Azoarcus sp. CIB: one gene and its partners. The protein of the gene in region 1 interacts with the protein of each later gene in a pairwise test. Links are inferred from orthologs where the notes say so. Each region holds a gene or a part of one and is shown in the gene's direction. Other genes may lie near its edges.

Region 1 (4,650 bases):
AACAGCGGCGTCGCGGAGCTTTCGGCGGCGAGTTGCAGGCGTCGCAACGCGGCGGTGTCCGCGCGCGCCAGCCAGGCGAGCACGGCGCTGCTGCCGCCCGAGGCCAGCGCCTGCCGGACCGCCCACAGGGTTTCGGCGTGGCCGTCGGGTTCGAGCAGCAGGAAGCGCTCGAGCGGCACACCCGCCGCGGCGAGGGCAGGGGCGTAGGGCAGGTGGGGCGGGGCGACCCAGACGATCCAGCGGTCGGCCGGGAGCGCGTGCAGGACGGGCAGCAGCAGTCCGATCTCGCCGATGCCGGGGCTGTCGGACAGCAGCTCGATCAGCGCATTACGGGGCCAGCCGCCCCCGGCAGCTGGGCGTCGAGCGCCGCAAAGCCGGTTGCGATGCCCGCTTCGGTCGACTGCGCGAGCCGGTCGGCCTGCCACACGAGGCCGGGCGGCAGGGCGGCGAGGGCAGTCTGGGCGAGGGCGGACATCGGGGGCGGGAGGCGTAAAGGGGGATCACGGCGGAAGGCTTCACAGCGAACCGTTGCGCACCAGGCCGACGGCGATCCCCTCGATCGTCAGGGGGGTGCTGCGGGTGTCGACGACGATGGGCTCGAAATCGGGGTTGGCCGGCAGCAGGCTGACGATAGGGCCCTTGCTGGTGAAGGTTTTTACGGTCACCTCGTCCTCGACGCGGGCGACCACGACCTGTCCGGAACGCGCCTCCTGGCTGCGGTGCACGGCGAGCAGGTCGCCGTCGAGGATGCCCGCGTCGCGCATGCTCATGCCGCGTACGCGCAGCAGGTAGTCGGCGCGCGGCGAGAACAGGGCCGGGTCGATCTGGTGGCGCGACTCGATGTGCTCGACCGCGAGGATCGGGCTGCCGGCCGCGACCCGGCCGATCAGCGGCAGGCCGAGCCCCTGGGCAAGGCGGATGCCGCGCGCCCGCCCTTCCTCGAGCAGGATCGCGCCCTTCGCTGCGAGCGCGCGCAGATGGCTTTCGGCCGCGTTCGGCGAGCGGAAGCCGAACGCCGTGCACACTTCGGCGCGCGTGGGCGGGCGCCCCTCGGATTCGAGCGTCTGGCGGATGAAGTCGAGGATTTCGCCCTGGCGGGCGGTCAGGTTATGGTCGCGGCTGCTCATGGGATTCTCCGGAGTAACTGTAATTTTAAACAGCTTCCGCTGATCCGCAAGCATTAAATCGGTGTAGCGCAAGCGGGGGAGACGCGGGTAGAGTTCGCCTCGTGTCTCGGCTAGAATCCAACGACGTCAGGGAGATCACATGTTGCAGATCGGTGATATCGCGCCAACGTTTTCGCTGCCGGATGCGGACATGGAGGATTTCGACCTCGCCGCAGAACGCGGCAGGCACCATGTGGTCCTCTACTTTTACCCTCGTGACAACACGCCGGGATGCACCCTGCAGGCGGCCGACTTCTCCGATCATGAAGACGACTTCGCCCGCTACGGCTGCATCATTGTCGGCGTCAGTCCCGACGATTGCCTGACTCACGCCGAATTCCGCGACCAGCACGGCCTGTCGATACGTCTGCTTTCCGACGTCGAGACCGAGGTGTGCCGGCTCTACGATGTCTGGCAGCCCAGGGAAGTCGATGGTGTGAAGAAGATGGGTGTGGCACGGACGACCTTCGTGATCGACAAGGAAGGCATCGTCCGCCACGCACTCCGCGACGTTACACCCCGCGGCCATGCGGCGGGGGTCTTCGAACTGGTCAGGAAACTGGAAACAGAGAAAGCTAATGGAAATCGTCAAGAACAGCGTCGTAACGCTTAAGTACACCGTCGTCGACCCGGACGGCAACATGATCGATGATGGTCAGCAGCCGCTGGTCTACCTGCACGGCGGCTACGATGGCATCTTCCCTGCCGTCGAGGAGGCGCTGCACGGCAAGAAGGTCGGCGAACAGCTGACGATCAAGCTGCAGCCCGAAGATGCCTTCGGCGAGTACGACGAGGAGCTCGTGCTGGTCGAGGATCTCAGCCAGTTCCCCGAGAACATCGAGGTCGGCATGTCCTTCGAGCGCGTCACCGACGACGGCGAGGAGGAAATGATCTACCGCATCACCGACATCGCCGACGGCAAGGTCGTCGTCGACGGCAATCACCCGCTGGCCGGCACGGCGCTGGTGTTCGACGTGACCATCGCGGAAGTGCGTCCGGCGACCGCCGAGGAACTCTCGCACGGCCACGTGCACGGCGCGGGCGGCCACCACCACTGATCGGTCGACCAGTCGCAGCATCGCCAGAGGGCCGCGCAAGCGGCCCTTTTTCCATCCACTTCCGCAGATATCCACGTCCGATGACCGTACTCGCCGGAACCGACCGACCGCAGGTCGCGCAGCAGGATCGACCGCTCGACGCTCCGCTTCTGGACGTGAGGGATCTGCGCGTGCAGATCGGTGCCGCCGCACGGCCCGTGCGTCCGGTCGACGGCGTCGGGTTCTCGATCGCGGCGGGGGAGACTTTCGCGCTGCTGGGCGAATCGGGCTGCGGCAAGTCGATGACGGCGCTGGCCCTGCTGCGCCTGCTGCCGGACGCCGGACGCATCGTCGGCGGCGAGGTGCGCTTTGCCGGCGACGAGCTGCTCGCGCGCAGCGAGGCGGGCATGCGCGAGGTGCGTGGCGGCCGGATCGCGATGATCTTCCAGGAGCCCTCGACCAGCCTCAACCCGGTGATGACCGTGATGACGCAGATCGGCGAGGTTCTTGCGCGCCATCGCGGCCTGCGCGGCGTGGTGGCGCGTGCCGAGGCACAGCGCCTCCTCGACGCGGTGGGCATTCCGGACGCCGGGCGCCGGCTGGACGATTATCCCTTCCAGTTCTCCGGCGGGATGAAGCAGCGCGTGATGATCGCGATGGCGCTCGCGGGCGAGCCCGAACTGCTGATTGCCGACGAGCCGACGACCGCGCTCGACGTGACGATCCAGGCCCAGGTGCTCGATCTGCTTGCACGCCTGCAGGCCGAGCGCGGCATGGGCATGCTGCTGATCACCCACGACCTGGGCGTCGTCGCGCGCATGGCGCAGCGCATCGGCGTGATGTACGCGGGCGAGCTGGTCGAGACCGGCGCGCGCGAGGACTTCTTCCGCGAGCCGCTGCACCCGTATTCCCGCAAGCTCTTCGCCGCGCTCCCGACCGACGCCCAGCGTGGCCGTCCGTTGGCGGCGCTGGGCGGACATGTGCCCCCGCTCGATCAGGCCTTCACCGGCTGCCGCTTCGCCGGGCGCTGCCCCGATGTGTTCGACCGGTGTCATCACGAGGCCCCGGCGTGGCAGGCCGTGGGGGCGCAGGCGGTGCGTTGCCATCTGTACGCGGAAAATTGCGCGGAAGGTTACGTCGATGGGCGCACGGCTGCCGCCGCTGCGGCGCCCGTGGCCGTCGCGGCGGACGCGCGCGCAGGCACAAGGACGGTGCCGCTGCTCGACGTGCGCGACCTGCAGGTGCATTTCCCGGTGCGCAAGGGCCTCCTGCGACGCGAGGTGGCGCGCGTGCGCGCCGTCGATGGCGTGAGCCTCGCGCTTGCGCCGGGCCGCACGCTGGCGCTGGTGGGCGAGTCAGGCTGCGGCAAGACGACCGCCGGCAAGGCGATCCTGCAGCTCGTGACGCCGACGGGCGGCGAGGTGTACCTCGACGGCACGCTGCTCGCGGGCCTGTCCCGGCCGGCCTTGCGCGCGCTGCGGCGCGACTTCCAGATGGTGTTCCAGGATCCCTTCGCGTCGCTGAATCCGCGCATGCGCGTCGGCGAGATCATCGAGGAGGGCATGCTCGCGCTGGGCGTCGAGCCGGATCCGCTGAAGCGTGCCGGGCGCATCGACGCGCTGCTTGCGCGCGTGGGACTCACGCCGGAAATGAAGCTGCGCTATCCGCACGAATTCTCCGGTGGCCAGCGCCAGCGCATCGCGATCGCCCGCGCGCTCGCGGTACGGCCGAAATTGATCGTGTGCGACGAGCCGACGAGCGCGCTGGACGTGTCGGTGCAGGCGCAGATCCTCAACCTGATGCGCGAGCTGCAGGCGGAGTTCGATCTCGCCTACCTCTTCATCACGCACAACATCGGCGTGGTGAGCTGGCTCGCCGACGAAGTCGCGGTGATGTACCTGGGGCGCATCGTCGAGCAGGGGCCGGTGGGGAGTGTGCTCGGGTCACCCGCACATCCCTACACCCGCGCGCTGCTCGCGGCGGTTCCGGACATCGAGCGCGAAACTGCGGCGCATGCAGGCGGCACGCCCGGTGCCGCACGCCCGGTGGTGGCCGGCGACCTGCCGTCGCCGCTGGCGCCGCCTGCGGGCTGCCATTTCCACCCGCGCTGCGAGCGGGCGACCGACATCTGCCGCGCGCAGTACCCCGCAGTCACCGAGCTGCGCGGCGGGCGCAGCGTGCGCTGCCACTGGCCCGCCTGAGGCGGTTCACCGCCGTCAGCGTTTCTGGTTCTTCTGCGCGGGTTTGGCCGACTTGCCGGATGATTTCGGCGCCGCCTTGGCGCCCGATTTCGTGGGAGCTTTCGCGCTTCCTGACGAAGCCTTCCCGGCCGTGCGGTTCCGGCTGCCGGCGGACGCTTTGCCTGCACGCGATTTTCCGCCGTTCTTCGCCTGAGCGCCCTTGCGTCCGCCCTTCTTGTCCGCCATCGATGCCGACGGGGACGGAAT
Region 2 (4,613 bases), 1.4 Mb from region 1 along the record:
CGTCAAGCGCATGTTCGCGTATTCGTCGATCGAGCACATGGGCCTGATGACCTTCGCCTTCGGCCTGGGCGGCCCGATCGCGAACTTCGCCGGGTTGCTGCACATGACCGTGCATGCGCTGGTGAAGTCGGCGATCTTCTTCGCCGTCGGGCATGCGGTGCAGAAGGCCGGTTCGCAGGCGATGGAGGACATCCGCGGCCTGCTGAAGGTGAGTCCGACGGTCGGCTGGGGCCTGATGCTGGGCTCGCTGGCGATCCTCGGCATGCCGCCCTTTGGCGTATTCGCGAGCGAGTTCCTGATCCTGACGACGGCGATGCGCGAGGCGCCGTGGGCCACGCCCTTCCTGCTGGTCGCGCTGGGCGTCGCGTTCGCGGCGATCTTCGGGCGCGTGCAGCCGATGGTGTTCGGCGAGACCTCGCTGCGCCCGCTCGCCCACCCGCCGGCGCTGCTGCCGGTGTTCGTCCATCTCGGGCTCGCGCTGATGCTCGGGCTTTACATCCCGCCCTATCTCGACGGCTGGTACCGGCAGGCGGCCCAGATGATCGGAGGCTAGAGTGCAACAACCCCCATGCTCACTTTGTTCGCTACCCCCCGGGGGGGCGCAGGCCTCCCTTGGGGCGGCCCGGCGGGAGGCCTGACGTGGAGTTTTTCGGACTCGATTGCCGCTTCGAACGGATCGATGCGCCCGTGCCGATCTTCGCCGCACGGGTGCATGCCGCGCAGTGGAGCGCGCTGGCGCTGGCCGTGGCGGAGGCGAAGGGGCGGCTCGTGAGCCTGTGGGGCAGCGACGAGCGCGCCGCGGGCGACGGCTTCGCGGTGTCGGCGGCGTACGCGAGCGCGGACGGACTGCTGTGGGCGAAGCTGGGCCTGGATGCGGCAAAGCCGGTCTACCCGGACATCTCGCGCTTCTTCCCCGCCGCGATCCGCATGCAGCGCGCCACGCGCGACCTCGTCGGTGTCGAGGCCGAGGACGCGGGCGACGATCGCCCGTGGCTGCGTCACGGCGCGTGGCCTGCGGACTATTTCCCGCTGCGCCTCGACAACACCGGCCAGGAGCGCTTCGAGGCGCAGGCCGATGCCTACCCCTTCGTGGTCGTCGAAGGCGACGGCGTGCATGAGATCCCGGTCGGGCCGGTGCATGCCGGCACGATCGAACCGGGGCATTTCCGCTTCTCGGTGGTCGGCGAGAAGGTGCTGCGGCTCGAGGAGCGGCTGGGCTACAAGCACAAGGGCATCGAGCGCCGTTTCATGGGCGTGGACACCGACGAGGGCGCACGCCTCGCCGGGCGGGTGTCGGGCGACAGCACCGTCGCGTACGCGTGGGCCTACGCGATGGCGGCCGAGTCGCTGGTCGGCGCGAAGGCGCCCGAGCGTGCAGTGTGGCTGCGGGCACTGATGCTCGAGCGCGAGCGCGTGGCGAATCACCTCGGCGACCTCGGGGCGCTCGGCAACGACGCCGCGTTCGGCTTCGCCCTCGCGCAGTTCTCGCGCCTGCGCGAGGACTGGCTGCGCCTGAACCGCGAGTGCTTCGGCCACCGCCTGATGATGGACGGCGTCCGTCCCGGCGGGGTCGCGCGCGATCTCGACGCGGACGGCTGCGCGCAGCTGCGCCGCCAGGTCGCGGACATCGCGCGCGAAGTCGCCGAGCTGAAGGACATCTACGACGAGCACGCCGGGCTGCAGGACCGTCTCGTGACGACCGGCCGGGTCACCCCGGAACTTGCCGCGCGCCTGGGGCTGACGGGGCTTGCCGGACGGGCGAGCGGGCAGGCGGCCGACTTGCGCGCAGACTTCCCGTGGCCGCCCTACGACGGCCTCGCGGTCACGGCCTGCACGCATCGCAACGGCGACGTCGCGGCCCGTGTCGCGATGCGCTTCGAGGAGTGTTTCGAGTCGCTGCGGCTGATCGAGGCGCTAATCGCCGGGCTGCCGGGCGGCGCGATCCACGAGCCGGTCCTCGCGACGCGGGACGGCGTCGGCGCCGGCTGGGTCGAGGGCTGGCGCGGCGAAGTGTTCGTCGCGCTGGAGACCAACGCGCAGGGGCGCATCGCGCGCTGCCATTGCCACGATCCGTCGTGGCAGAACTGGCCGGTGCTGGAGCACGCGATCATCGGCAACATCGTTCCGGACTTCCCGCTGATCAACAAGTCCTTCAATCTCAGCTATTCGGGGCAGGACCTGTAATGTGGCACATCCTGAAATACGTCGCGCGCCGCGGCCGTGTCACCGAGCCGCCGCCCGAACCGCTGGCGGGCGCGCGCCACCCCGCGCACCTGATCCATGACGAGCTCCTCGCCATCCTCGGCCGTGCGCTGGCGATCCGGCACGTCGATGCCGGCTCGTGCAACGGCTGCGAGCTCGAGATCAATGCGCTGAACAACCCCTACTACAACATCGAGGGCCTCGGCATCCGCTTCGTCGCCAGTCCGCGTCATGCCGACATGCTGCTCGTGACCGGGCCGGTGTCGCGCCACATGGAGGTCGCGCTGCGGCGTACCTATGACGCGACGCCGGCGCCCAAGCTGGTCGTCGCGGTGGGGGACTGCGGCTGCAACGGCGGGATCTTCGGCGAGAGCTATGCGAGCTGCGGCGGCGTGTCGAACGTGATCCCGGTCGACGTGACCGTGCCGGGCTGTCCGCCTCCGCCGGCGGAGATCCTCGCCGGGATCCTGGCCGCTGTGCAGGCGCGGCCGTCGATCGGCGAGGGCGAGGCCGCGCAGGCGGATTTCGCGCCCGGATTCAACTGACGCCGCAGCCGGGAAACGCCCCGGCAGTTCAGTGTCTGCGTGTCTGCCACCAAGCGTCGAGACTCCACGCGCCCGCGCCATGCACGGCCAGCATCAGCATGCCGCCCGCGATCGCGAGGTTCTTCATGAACATGATGGACTGCGTCTGGTTCGCGAAGTCGGTATGGAAGAACAGCGCGCTGAGGATGCAGAACGCGGCAAGCCCGGCGGCCGCGAACCGGGTGAGCGCACCGAACAGCACGCCGAGACCGCCACCGAGCTCGGCGAAGATCACGAGCGGCAGCAGGGCGCCGGCGACACCCATCGAAGCCATGTATTGTTGTGTGCCGGCGTAGCCGGCGCCGAGCTTGCCCCAGCCGGCGATGATGAAGATGAGTGCGAGAAGAATGCGCGCGACGAGCACGGTTGCGTCTTTCATCGACCTCTCCTTTCAGGATCGGGCGTGTCGCCCTCCTATGGATGTAGTCGAAATGTGACGCATTTGCAGGCCGTCCCGGTGCGGAACGGCCTGCGGAGGCGCTGCCGGCAGGGATTACTGCGGGATCTTCACGACGTGGAGCAGGTTGGTGCTGCCGCTGCGCCCGAAGGGCAGCCCGGCGATGATCACGACGTTGTCGCCGGGTTGCGCGAAGCCGTGCGTGACGACCGCCGCGCTCGCGTGCTCGACCATCTCCGCGACGTCATGCACGTCCTCGAAGGGCACCGGATGCACGCCCCACACGAGGGCGAGGCGGCGGGCGGTCGCCAGGTGCGGCGTGAGGCCGAGGATCGGCGTGCTCGGGCGCTCGCGGCTCGCGCGCAGGCAGCTGAAGCCGCTGCTGGAATACGCGACGGTCGCCGCCGGGTTGAGCAGCGCGGTGACGTCGCGCAGCGCGCAGCAGATGGCGTCCGGCGTGTTCGCCTGTGCGGGCACGTGGCTCGCATCCAGCCCCACGCGCCATTCGGGGTCCTGCTCGACCTCGGTGATGATGCGGTCCATGATCGTCACCGCCTCGATCGGGTACTGGCCCGAGGCGGATTCCGCCGACAGCATCACCGCGTCGGCGCCGTCATAGATCGCGGTGGCGACGTCGGAGGCTTCGGCGCGGGTGGGCACCGGTGAACTGATCATCGATTCGAGCATCTGCGTCGCGACGACGACCGGTTTGCCGGCGGCGCGGGCGGCGCGGACGATGCGCTTCTGCAGGATGGGCACCTGCTGCGGCGGCAGTTCCACGCCGAGGTCGCCGCGCGCCACCATGATGCCGTCGGCGAGCGCGACGATCTCGTCGAGGCGCTCGATCGCGGCCGGCTTTTCCAGTTTGGCCATGATCCACGCGCGCTCGCCGATGATTTCGCGCGCCTCGCGGACGTCCTCGGGGCGCTGCACAAAGGATAGCGCGACCCAGTCGACGCCGAGCGACAGGCCGTAATCGAGGTCGGCGAGATCCTTGGGTGTGAGCGGCGAGATCGGCAGCACGACGCCGGGTACATTGACGCCCTTGCGGTCGGACAGCGGGCCGCCGACGAGCACCGTGGTGTCGGCGAAGTCGGGGCCGAAAGCCTCCACGCGCAAGCGCAGTTTGCCGTCGTCGAGCAGCAGCTCGGTGCCGGTTTCGAGGGCGGCGAAGATCTCGGGGTGGGGCAGGTTGGCGCGCGTGGCGTCGCCCTCTGCCGCGTCGAGGTCGAGACGGAAGCGGCTGCCGGCCGCGAGCATGACCTTGCCTGCGGCGAGCTTGCCGATGCGCAGCTTCGGCCCCTGCAGATCCATCAGGATGCCGATCGGACGGCCGACCTCGCGCTCGAGGTCGCGGATCTGGCGCAGCCGTTCGGCGTGGTCGGCGTGGGAGCCGTGGCTGAAGTTCAGGCGGAACACGTCGGCACCGG
Region 3 (4,632 bases), 2.8 Mb from region 1 along the record:
GCTGTATCGCTGCCTGGTGAAGCACGACTTCGACGCCTTCGCCGCGAGCGCGCTGGACGAGCGCCGCGCGGCCGGCTTCCCGCCCTTCACCTTCCAGGCGATGCTGCGTGCCGACGCGCCGCTGCTCGACGATGCGCTGCAGTTCCTCGCCCACGCGCGCCGCCTTGCGCAGGAGATCGCGCCGGCGGGCGTGCGCGTGTTCGACGCGGTGCCGATGCGCCTGACGCGGCTCGCGCGGCGCGAACGCGCGCAACTGCTGGCCGAGGCTGACGAGCGCGCGCCCCTGCAGGGCTTCCTCGCGCACTGGATCGAGGTGCTGCGCGGGCAGCGTACGGCGCGGGAGCTGCGCTGGCAGCTGGACGTGGATCCGCTCGAGGTGTGAGGCGGCAGGCTTCCGTGCGGGTGCGTCTGCGCCTATCATCGTCAGGGTTCCAGGATTCCAGAATTCCCGGATTCCATTTCCGCGCTGCAAGGGCCGGTCGGAGCGCAATCAACGTCACCGATCGGGCGGCGCAAGGAGAAGGCATGGTTCACGGAAGGCGGTGCTTTGCCGCGGTCGGCGGGGCGTCGCCGGGTCGCGGAGGCCTGGCATGACGCCGGACGGGACATTGCGCCTGCGCGCGATCCGCGACGGGCGTCGCATCAGCGGACTGCGGGTGGAAAAACCCCTGCCGCAGGCCGCGCAGAGACTGGTCGGGTGCAGCGTCGACGAGGCCATCGGGCTCGTGCCGACGCTCTTCGGCGTGTGTTCGCGCGCACAGGGCATTGCGGCGAAGGCGGCCTGCGTTGCTGCCGGTGCGCCGAATCTCGCGCGTGCCGAAGCGTGGGCCGAGGAGCGCATTCTCGCGACCGAAATCGCGCAGGAACACCTGTCGCGCCTGATGCTCGACTGGCCGAAACTGTTCGGCCACCCGCCGCGCAGCGACCGTTTCGTGGAGCTGCAACGTCGCCTGGGGCTGAGCGGCGACTCGCGCGCAGCCTACGACCTGGGGGGCGACCTGCTCGACCTCGTCGTCGTCGAGCTTCTCACCGGCTTCTTCCGTGCCGCGCGCGAACCCAGCGGCCTGCGCGAATTCGTCGAACGCGCGCGGCGCGGCGGCTCGATCGGCGCGGCGCTCGCGGACCTGATCGAGATGGGCTCGTCGACGCTGGAGGGCGAGGCGGTGCCGCTGCTGCCGGCGCTCGCGGCAGGTGCCTGGGCGCACGAACTGGGTGGCGTGCCGTCCGCGGACTTCTGCGCGGCGCCGACGCTGTTCGGTCGCGCACACGAGTCGGGCGTGCTCGCGCGCCATGCCGGTTCGATGATGGTGCGCAACCTGCTCACGCATCGCCACCGCATCGCCGCGCGCCTCTTCGCGCGCGTCGTGGACCTCTCGGACTGTGCCAGCCGCCTGCGCCATCCGCTCGCGTCCGACATGCCGCTGTTGGTCGATGCCGCACCGCTCGGCGAAAACGCGGGACTGGCCTGCGTCGAGACCGCGCGCGGGCTGCTGATGCACGCCGTGCGCCTCGACGGCGAGCGCATCGCCGAGTACGCGATCGTCACGCCGACCGAGTGGAACTTCCACGCCGACGGCCCCTTCGTGCGCGAAGGCTGCGGCTGGGCGGCGGAGTCGGACGAGGCGGCGCTGCTGCGGCTGAAGGCGCTCGCGCTGTCGCTGGACCCCTGCATCGAATACGAAATCACGATGGAAGACGCGGCCAGTGCATGAGATGTCGCTCGCCGAGAGCATCCGCGGCATCGTCGAGGAAACGGCGCAGGGGCAGGGCGCACAGCGGGTGAAGACGATCGTGCTGGCGATCGGCGAACTGGCGTCGGTGGAGGTCGAGGCGCTGCGCTTCTGCCTCGACGTGGTGCTGCGCGACTCGCTCGCGGACGGCGCGGCGATCAAGATCGAGCCGGTTGCGGGCGCCGGCTGGTGCCCCGCGTGCGACCGCAGCGTGCCGCTCGTGCAGCGCTACGACCCGTGCCCGCACTGCGACGGCTACCAGCTGCGGCCGACCGGCGGCACCGAGATGCGGGTGAAGGAAATCGAAGTCGAGTGAAGCAGGATTGTAGGGCGGAAAAGCGCAGCGCCTTCCGCCGCATGGCAGATGTGATCGATGCGCATGCGACGGCGCAGATGGCCAACTCGGCCTTCGGCTCATCCGCCCTACGCCAGATTGCACGGCGCTTGACCCGGATAACAGTATCTACGGTTCGCGCGGAACACGTTGTTTGGACGGAGCAGGACATGTGTACGGTGTGTGGATGCGGTGGGGCGGGCGCGAGCATTGGCGGTGCAGGGTGGTCGAAGGCCGCGCGCGCGAAGGGGGGCGCGACGCGGGCGTGGAAGACGGTGACGCCCGCGCATGACCATGAGCATTCGCACGATCCTGCGTCCGAGGCCGCTGCCGCAGGCGAGGACACGCACATCCACGCCGGCCATCGCCACCTCCACTTCGGCGCCGGCCCCGCGCACGCGCATGCGCCCGGCCTGACGCAGTCGCAGATGGTGAAAATCGAGCGCGACATCCTCGGCAAGAACGACGCGCTCGCCGATGAAAACCGCCGCCAGCTGGCCGCCCGCGGCATCTTCGCGCTGAACCTCGTCTCCAGCCCCGGCTCGGGCAAGACGGCGCTGCTCGTGCGCACGCTCACCGAGTTCGCCGGCCGCGTGCCGGCCGCGGTCATCGAAGGCGACCAGCAGACCGAGTTCGACGCCGAGCGCATCCGCGCGACCGGCGTCCCGGCGCTGCAGATCAACACCGGCAAGGGCTGCCACCTCGACGCCGACATGGTCGGCCGCGCGCTCGCGCAGATGCAGCTTGCCGACGACAGCCTGCTGCTGATCGAGAACGTCGGCAACCTCGTCTGCCCGGCCGCCTTCGACCTCGGCGAGGCGCACAAGGTCGCGATCCTGTCCGTGACCGAAGGCGAGGACAAGCCGCTAAAGTACCCCGACATGTTCGCCGCCGCCGACCTGATGCTGCTCAACAAGGTGGATCTGCTGCCGCACCTGACTTTCGACGTCGAGCGCGCGATCGGCTACGCGCGGCGCGTGAATCCGGCGATCGAGGTGATCCGCACGTCGTCGACGAGCGGCGAGGGCATCGCCGAATGGCTGGCGTGGCTGGAGCGGGGGATGGCGAAGGCGCGCGGTGCTCGCGCGGCCGAGGCGCAGTCGGCCTGATCCCCTCCCATGACGACCGCGCACGAGGCGCCCCCCTTTGCCGTGACGCTGCCGCTGGCGCCGCGCGGCCCGTCCGTGCTCGCGTTCGGGGCATACTTCAAGAACGCGCTGTGCCTCGCCTGCGACGGTGAGGCACACATCGGCGCGACCGTCGGCGATCTCGACACCTCGGAGGCCTGCCATGACATGGACGCGTGGGTCGAGGCGATCGTCGCCCATCACACGCCCGCCGCGGTCGCGCACGACCTGCACCCGGACTTCCACTCCAGCCGCCGCGCCTGCGAAATCGCCGCGCGCCTTGGCGTGCCGGCGTTTCCCGTGCAGCACCACCACGCGCACGTCGCCGCGGTGCTCGCCGAGCACGGCCACGCGGGTCCGGCGCTGGCCCTCGCGCTCGACGGCGTGGGTCTCGGCAGCGACGGCACGGCTTGGGGTGGCGAGCTGCTGCGCGTCGACGGCGCGTCCTTCGAGAGGTTGGGCCACCTCGCACCGCTGCCGCTCGCCGGCGGCGACCGCGCCGCGCGCGAACCTTGGCGCATGGCCGCGGCGGTGCTGCACCGCGCGGGCCGCGCCGACGAGATCGCGACGCGCTTCGCCGCCCAGCCCGCCGCGGCGATGCTCGCGCAGCTCCTCGGCCGCAGTGCGCTGTGCCCGCCCACGTCCAGCCTCGGCCGCGTCTTCGACGCCGCCGCGGGGTTGCTGGGCCTGTGCCCGGTAATGCATTTCGAGGCCGAAGCCGCGATCGCGCTCGAACGCGCGGCGGCCGGATACCTCGATCGCGTCGGCGACCTTGCACCCGAAGCCGACGGCTGGTCGATAGACGGGGCAGCGCGACTCGACCTGTTCCCGCTGCTGGCCACGCTCGCCGATGAAACGGACGCCGCCCGCGGCGCCGCGCGCTTCCATGTCACGCTCGTTGCCGCGCTGGACGACTGGGTCGCCCGGGCTGCCGACCAGACGTGCCTCGATGTCGTCGCGCTGTCGGGCGGCTGTCTGCACAACCGCATCCTGTCGCAACGCCTTGGCGCCGCGCTGCGTGAGCGTGGCCTGACGGTGCTCGAAGCGCAGCGCCTGTCGCCCGGCGACGCCGGCCTCGCGTTGGGGCAGGCGTGGGTTGCGATGCATCACCTGATGACTGGGGAATGCCGTGCATCGTAGGGCGGGAGCAGCGCAGCGAATCCCGCCAACGGGGCGTGGCGCGACTTTCGGCCGTTGGCGGCGGGATGCGCCTTCGGCTTCTCCCGCCCTACGTAGTGCCATGCCCGGCCCGCGTACTGCATCGACCACCGATTCCAAGGAATGAAAGATGTGCCTCGCCATCCCCGCCCGCATCGTCGAACTGCTGCCCGGTGACGCCTGCCGCGTCGACCTCGGCGGCGTGCGCAAGGAGATCTCGCTCGCGCTGGTCGACGGTGCCGAGGTCGGCGACTACGTGATCGTGCATGTCGGCTACGCGCTG

The links.
Region 2: the proteins of AzCIB_RS10665 (region 1) and AzCIB_RS17185 interact in binary tests that used the Escherichia coli proteins (3 or more experiments, as listed by UniProt). The link is inferred for Azoarcus sp. CIB from one-to-one orthologs.
Region 3: the proteins of AzCIB_RS10665 (region 1) and hypB interact in binary tests that used the Escherichia coli proteins (3 or more experiments, as listed by UniProt). The link is inferred for Azoarcus sp. CIB from one-to-one orthologs.

The regions. Positions count from the first base shown.
Region 1 is NZ_CP011072.1:2,403,476-2,408,125, reverse strand. The notes cover bases 537-3,484. They hold AzCIB_RS10665 (FKBP-type peptidyl-prolyl cis-trans isomerase), read left to right. Parts: upstream 537-1,744; coding sequence 1,745-2,224; downstream 2,225-3,484. Other genes in these bases: AzCIB_RS10660 (ABC transporter ATP-binding protein), read left to right, coding at 2,305-3,484; AzCIB_RS10670 (peroxiredoxin), read left to right, coding at 1,267-1,779; lexA (transcriptional repressor LexA), read right to left, coding at 537-1,127. Also shown: translesion DNA synthesis-associated protein ImuA, read right to left, coding at 1-425; more of lexA, read right to left, coding at 516-536; more of AzCIB_RS10660, read left to right, coding at 3,485-4,404; AzCIB_RS10655 (transglycosylase SLT domain-containing protein), read right to left, coding at 4,420-4,650. UniProt on the Escherichia coli protein: Folding helper with both chaperone and peptidyl-prolyl cis-trans isomerase (PPIase) activities. Chaperone activity prevents aggregation of unfolded or partially folded proteins and promotes their correct folding.
Region 2 is NZ_CP011072.1:3,849,969-3,854,581, reverse strand. Bases 1-2,911 are described here. They hold AzCIB_RS17185 (hydrogenase large subunit), read left to right. Parts: upstream 1-639; coding sequence 640-2,184; downstream 2,185-2,911. Other genes in these bases: AzCIB_RS17175 (DoxX family protein), read right to left, coding at 2,776-2,911; AzCIB_RS17180 (NADH-quinone oxidoreductase subunit B family protein), read left to right, coding at 2,184-2,747; AzCIB_RS17190 (hydrogenase 4 subunit F), read left to right, coding at 1-553. In the rest of the region: more of AzCIB_RS17175, read right to left, coding at 2,912-3,165; pyk (pyruvate kinase), read right to left, coding at 3,280-4,613.
Region 3 is NZ_CP011072.1:5,220,033-5,224,664, reverse strand. The notes cover bases 1,274-4,203. They hold hypB (hydrogenase nickel incorporation protein HypB), read left to right. Parts: upstream 1,274-2,234; coding sequence 2,235-3,173; downstream 3,174-4,203. Other genes in these bases: AzCIB_RS23400 (Kae1-like domain-containing protein), read left to right, coding at 3,183-4,203; hypA (hydrogenase maturation nickel metallochaperone HypA), read left to right, coding at 1,705-2,046; AzCIB_RS23415 (nickel-dependent hydrogenase large subunit), read left to right, coding at 1,274-1,712. Also shown: AzCIB_RS23420 (primosomal protein N'), read left to right, coding at 1-382; more of AzCIB_RS23415, read left to right, coding at 591-1,273; more of AzCIB_RS23400, read left to right, coding at 4,204-4,331; AzCIB_RS23395 (HypC/HybG/HupF family hydrogenase formation chaperone), read left to right, coding at 4,480-4,632. UniProt on the Escherichia coli protein: Involved in the maturation of [NiFe] hydrogenases. Required for nickel insertion into the metal center of the hydrogenase. Exhibits a low intrinsic GTPase activity, which is essential for nickel insertion.